Linked DNA regions of Zobellia nedashkovskayae. Each later gene encodes a partner of the first gene's protein in a complex. Links are inferred from orthologs where the notes say so. Each region holds a gene or a part of one and is shown in the gene's direction. Other genes may lie near its edges.

The links.
Region 2: the proteins of glmM (region 1) and IWB64_RS01250 are in contact, whole or in part, in a crystal structure (PDB 7OJS), measured with the Bacillus subtilis proteins. The link is inferred for Zobellia nedashkovskayae from one-to-one orthologs.

The regions. Positions count from the first base shown.
Region 1 is NZ_JADDXR010000002.1:4,059,013-4,062,230, reverse strand. The notes cover bases 280-3,161. They hold glmM (phosphoglucosamine mutase), read left to right. Parts: upstream 280-967; coding sequence 968-2,356; downstream 2,357-3,161. Other genes in these bases: IWB64_RS16635 (lysophospholipid acyltransferase family protein), read right to left, coding at 2,633-3,161; IWB64_RS16645 (acyl carrier protein phosphodiesterase), read right to left, coding at 302-886. Also shown: ggt (gamma-glutamyltransferase), read right to left, coding at 1-254; more of IWB64_RS16635, read right to left, coding at 3,162-3,218. UniProt on the Bacillus subtilis protein: Catalyzes the conversion of glucosamine-6-phosphate to glucosamine-1-phosphate. Glucosamine-1-phosphate is used for cell wall biosynthesis.
Region 2 is NZ_JADDXR010000002.1:294,312-297,575, forward strand. What follows is about bases 176-3,103. They hold IWB64_RS01250 (diadenylate cyclase), read left to right. Parts: upstream 176-1,209; coding sequence 1,210-1,998; downstream 1,999-3,103. Other genes in these bases: IWB64_RS01240 (DUF1599 domain-containing protein), read right to left, coding at 176-234; folP (dihydropteroate synthase), read left to right, coding at 341-1,168; IWB64_RS01255 (ABC transporter ATP-binding protein), read right to left, coding at 1,995-3,103. In the rest of the region: more of IWB64_RS01240, read right to left, coding at 1-175; more of IWB64_RS01255, read right to left, coding at 3,104-3,264. UniProt on the Bacillus subtilis protein: One of 3 paralogous diadenylate cyclases (DAC) in this bacteria, catalyzing the condensation of 2 ATP molecules into cyclic di-AMP (c-di-AMP). Upon expression in E.coli leads to c-di-AMP synthesis.

The DNA.
Region 1 (3,218 bases):
CCTCCGCCAACATTACCGGCAAAAGGGTAGGCGACTACCAAAGCCATTTCTGTGGCTACCATGGCATCAAAAGCATTACCACCTTGTTTTAAAATAGCAGCGCCAATAGCAGAAGCTTCTTCTCGTGCCGAAACCACCATAGCTTTTTCGGCAATGACACCCGTTGCTTTTGCAGGTTCTGCCGGTAAGCTTTTACAGTTAACGAAAAGGAGAAGTATTAGGGACTTGAGGAGAATTAAACGTGTTGGTTTCATACGCAGTCGGTTTAAAAATTTAAAATAGGTTCGTATATGCCTTGATATTAGAGTGATATAAATTTTTGCTTTGAAAACACCATAAGTTCATCAAAGAAAGCCGTAAACTCTTCTTCAAATTTGTCATAATGCTCTTCAAGGTCTAAAATGGCAAAATTCATTTTAGATTTGTTATTTGTTCTTCGGTTCATGCCTTTTAAAACCTTGCCTATTCCTTCCATTTTAGAATAGTTGTAAATCCAGTTATCGGATATCATATAAGGCATCATCCTTTGCACACCTACCGGTAGAATGATATAATTATCTTCTAATAGGTCGTAAAAATTTTCCACGTAGATATCTAATGGGGTATCAGAATAGGTACTCCAGTTTTTGGCCAGGTAGTGGTCGTAAAAAATATCTACGATTACACGGCTGTAGTGGCTATAGTTCTTATGTAACCGTTTGCTGCTAATCTTAGGAATTTCATGTGTATCCGTAAACGTATCAATTTCACGATGCAACATAATTCCTTGTTGAACCCGTTCCGGTAAATGCGTGTATTTATTAGCCCTAATACTGTCTGCTATAAAGTTTCCCAAGGTGATTTCTGGGTCGTCAAAAGAGAGGTAAATGTGTGCGAGAAAATTCATAAGCTCGAATTTACAAATTGAAAACATAGTATTTGTCCTAGACCCGTATATTTGCATAAACTATTAAGAATTTAGAAAAATATGACTTTAATAAAATCGATTTCGGGAATTCGGGGCACAATTGGCGGCCGTTCTGGTGATAACCTAACTCCAATAGACGCCGTTAAGTTTGCGGCGGCGTACGGAATATGGCTTAAAGAGTATTCAAAAAAGGATAAATTAAAAGTAGTTGTAGGTCGTGATGCCCGTCTTTCTGGCGAAATGATTCAGAACCTTGTAGTTTCTACTTTGGTAGGTTTAGGAATTGATATCGTAGATCTAGATTTGTCTACCACACCAACGGTAGAGATTGCCGTACCTATGGAAAAAGCAGATGGTGGTATTATTTTGACCGCTAGCCACAATCCAAAACAATGGAACGCTCTAAAACTTCTGAATGAAAAAGGTGAATTTTTAGATGCTGCTCAAGGTGCTAAAATTCTTGATATAGCCGAAAAAGAAGATTTTGATTTCTGTGATGTTGATGATTTAGGAAGTATTACTAGAAACGATTCTTATATAGATATTCATATTGATGAAGTATTGGAACTACCCTTAGTAGATGCCGATACGATTCGCAAAGCCAAATTCAAAGTTGTGGTTGATGGTGTAAACTCCACAGGAGGAATAGCCATTCCAAAACTTTTAGAAGAGCTTGGTGTTGAAGTTGTAAAATTATACTGTGACCCAACGGGTCATTTCCCACATAATCCAGAGCCTTTAAAAGAACATTTGGGAGATATTTGCGCTTTAGTTATTGAAGAAAAAGCCGATTTTGGAATCGTAGTTGATCCAGATGTAGACCGGTTGGCATTTATTGACAATACCGGTGAAATGTTTGGCGAGGAGTATACTTTGGTTGCCTGTGCAGATTATGTTCTGGGTAAAACTAAAGGAAATACAGTTTCTAACTTATCTTCTTCACGTGCATTAAGAGACATTACTCAAAAGCATGGTGGTACATATGAAGCTTCTGCCGTAGGCGAAGTGAACGTAGTTACTAAAATGAAGGCTAACAAGGCTATTATTGGTGGTGAAGGAAATGGTGGTATTATCTATCCTGAAAGTCATTACGGACGTGATTCTTTAGTAGGAACAGCTTTATTCTTAATGTTGATGGCCGAAAACGGAGGCACTGTTGCAGACCTACGGGCTAGCTATCCTTCATACTTTATGAGCAAGAAGAAAATACAATTGACACCAGGTCTTGATGTAGATGGTATTCTTACAGCTATGGCCGAAAAATATAAAGACGAGGAAATAACAACTATTGACGGAGTAAAAATAGACTTCGCCGAAAATTGGGTACACCTAAGAAAATCAAATACAGAGCCCATTATCCGTATTTATACCGAAGCAAAAAGTCAGTCAAAAGCTGATGAACTTGCCGACCGTATTATTGGTGAGATTAAGGCAGTAGCTGGTTTATAAAATCAGCACCGCCCTTCGACTGCGCTCAGGGAGGTGCTTGATAACAAAACGCTCGGAATGATTGAGATTCTTCTCATTTTCATTCCGAGCGTTTTTATGTGTAATAGAGAAATACTTTCTCTTAAATCTTATCAGATATAAGTAATACCTTTCTGAGCACATTCAGATTTTTGAAGATTCACGCAATTGAAGTAGCGACTTCCTGAGCGCAGTCAGATTCTAGAGTATACACGCAATTGAAATAACACCTTCCTGAGCGCAGTCGAAGGAAGAGGGTTACTGAAACTCCACAGGAACCTTGTCCCTATGTTTCCAACGTCTATGCGTCCATAGGTAATATTCTGGCTGCTCACGAATCTGTTGTTCGGCAAGACGAAGAAACTCATCGGTGATTTCGTTTTTTTCTGTAGAAGAACCAGCAGTTGTAATCGGAATAAATTCGGCACTATAATAGCCACGCTTTACTTTTGATACTTTCAGGAAAACTACCGCAAGGTCCATTTTTCTTGCTAAGCTTTCAGCTCCATTAATAACAGGTACTTTTACCCCCATAAATTCTGCCCAATAATGAGCGCGGTGCCATTGCGGAGACTGGTCACTTACCATACCGAAAATTCCCGTTACGTTGTTCTTGTAATTCAGTAAAACGGTTTTGGCGGTTTCTTCTTTTGTAATAAGTGTAGTATTCCAGCGCGCACGGACATTTTTTATCCAACGGTCAAAATAGGTATTGCTTATTTTCTGGTAAACGGCATAACCCTTAGAACTCACATAATTATTCATGCTAACGTTCCATTCCCAATTGGCATAGTGAGAACAAACTACAAGAATTGTTTTTTTCTTTTCAATTTCCTGTATCACT
Region 2 (3,264 bases), 3.8 Mb from region 1 along the record:
TGCCATTATGGAGTAATTGATAATTCCAATAAATTCAGAACGTTCACCTTCATCTACCTTACGCACGTCATTTTCCTGCAAACTTCGGATGCGTTGTGCTTTAATAAAAATCTGGTCTGTTAATGAGGGAAGCCGTAAAATACGCCAAGCACTACCGTAGTCCTTCATTTTCTTTTCAAAGAGGTCTCTACAGGTTTTAATCACCTCATCATATTGTTCGGATGTCTTCTGCATGGCTATCCTTTCTAATTTGCGTAAATTTCACTCAAAATTCTGAATTGCTCAAAGTTCGTGTTTTAAACTTGGTTAATCAAGGGATACCGCTTCAACTTTATCACATATGACTCTAAATTGTAAAGGCCGCCTTATAGACCTATCCACACCAAAAGTGATGGGCATTTTAAACTGCACTCCAGACTCGTTTTACGACGGTGGAAAATATCTAGATGATAACTCCATTTTAAAGCAAACTGAAAAAATGTTAAATGATGGTGCCACCTTTATCGATGTTGGCGGCTACAGTTCTAGACCAGGTGCCAACCATGTTACGGAAGAAGAAGAAATGAAACGCATGCTTCCGTTAACGGAACTATTGCTTAAACAATTTCCTGAAATTATACTGTCTATAGACACCTTCAGAAGCAATGTTGCATCTGCTTGTCTTGATGCCGGAGCTGCTATTATAAATGACATTTCTGCAGGTAAATTAGACAACAATATGTTGTCTACAGTGGCCAAGCATCACGTGCCTTACATTATGATGCACATGAAAGGAACGCCGCAGAACATGCAGCAACAGACAAATTATGACAACCTTTTAGTTGACATAATTAAATATTTCTCTGAACGAATTGCAGCTGCAAAAGCTTTAGGTATTACCGATGTTATTGTAGACCCTGGATTTGGATTTGCCAAGACCCTTGAGCAGAATTATGAAATTCTACAAAAATTGAACCTTTTTCAAAATTTGGAATATCCTTTACTAGTTGGCATTAGCCGAAAATCCATGATTTACAAAGTTCTCAAAACCGATGCAAAAAGTGCTTTGAACGGTACCACAGCCCTCAATATGGCCGCATTAATGAATGGCGCCAATATTTTAAGGGTTCACGACGTTAAAGAAGCGTATGAATGTGTTAAACTTGCAGAAGAATTAATGCCTTGTTAAAAGTGTATGGATTTCATTAATTTTACAAAAACGCCTCCGCATTGGACTTTCTGAATTTTCTTGAATTTAAGATTACCGATATACTAGATATTATTCTGGTAGCTATACTGTTGTACTACATTTACAAGTTGGTACGAGGTTCTGTTGCTATTAATATTTTTCTTGGTATTGTAATCGTTTGGGGATTCTGGAAACTGACCGAGCTATTGGGCATGGAGATGATCAGTAGTCTTGTAGGTGCGTTTATGCAAGTAGGGCTTATTGCCCTTATCATTGTTTTTCAGCAAGAAATTAGAAAATTTCTTTTAATGGTGGGTTCTACCAATTTTGCCAACAAAAGAAATTTCATCAAACATTTTAAATTTTTAAGACAAGATGGTGCAACCGTAAGCATGGATGTGGATTCTATTGTTGAGGCATGTAAAAAAATGAGTTCCACAAAAACGGGCGCATTGATTGTTTTAGAACGAAACAACTCTTTGGACTTTATAAAATCATCCGGAGACAAAATGTATTGTGAAGTAAATACTCCTATCCTAGAAAGCATTTTTTACAAGAACAGTACGCTACACGATGGAGCAGCCATAATAGAAAACAATTATATTGTTGCCACTAGAGCAATTTTACCAGTTTCCAATGAACGTAACATTCCGTTGCGTTTTGGACTTCGTCATAGAGCAGCTGTAGGTGTTACTGAAAAAACAGATGCATTAGGATTAGTAGTTAGCGAAGAGACGGGAAATATCTCATATATTAGAAATGGAAAGTTTGTTGATTTTGGCAATATGGATGAATTAACGGCCATAATAAAAGAAGATTTAATAAGTTAAGCTACTTCTTCCGAAAGGAATTGAGCTTCGTAAAGACCGCTGTAATATCCTCCTTTTTTAAGCAACTGCTTGTGAGTTCCCGTTTCTACAATTTTACCGGCATCCATTACAATTATCTTATCGGCTTTTTTAATGGTGGCCAAACGGTGTGCAATGATTATAGAAGTTCTTCCTTCGGTTATTTTCTCTGTTGCTCTCTGTATCAACTGCTCAGAATAAGTGTCTACGGATGACGTAGCTTCATCTAAAACCAAAATACTTGGGTTGCTTACATAAGCCCGTAAAAACGCAATCAATTGGCGTTGTCCACTAGACAACATTGTTCCTCTTTCTTTTACGTTATATTGATATCCTCCAGGCAGACTGCTTATAAACTCATCCACTCCAATTTGTTTGGCAGCATCTTCAATAAGCTCGTGGGTTATCTCGGTATTTTTTAAAGAAATATTGTTTTCTATAGTATCAGCAAAAAGGAATACATCTTGAAGCACAACAGCAATCTGAGATCTAAGCGAAACCAAACTAAAGTCTTTAATATCTATATCATCAACTAAAATAGAACCCGAATTTATTTCATAAAAGCGGTTCAATAAATTAATTATAGTAGACTTCCCTGCACCGGTAGCTCCTACAATTGCCACGGTCTCCCCTGCTTTTACTTCAAAAGAAATACCGTGCAATACTTCTTCCTCTTCTAAATATCCAAAGTGTACGTCATTAAATTTTATATCTCCTCGTACATCTTCTTTAACCACAGAACCTAAGTCTTGTATATTACTCTGGGTATCCAAAATTTTAAAAACCCTATTGGCAGCTACCATTCCCATTTGTAGGGTATTGAACTTATCTGCTATTTGTCGTAAAGGTCTAAAAAGCATATCTATCAACAGAATAAATGCGAACAGCGTACCTAGTTCTTCCTTAGAAAGATTAGATACATTTTGAAGTCCACCGTACCATACGATCAGGCCCACTGCAATAGAAGAAGAAATTTCTGCAATCGGAAAGAAAATGGAGTTGTACCAAACTGTTTTTAACCAAGCATTCTGATGCTTTTCATTGATAACCCTAAATTTTTCACTTTCAATCCTTTCACGCGTAAACAACTGTACGATTTTCATACCTGTTATCCGTTCTTGCACAAAAGAATTAAGATTGGAAACCTGTGTTCTAACCTCGGCGAAAGCAACTTTCATTGCCTTTTGAAACAAACGTGTTGCATAAAGAATTAACGGCAATATGGCAAAAACAATGAGCGCTAGACGC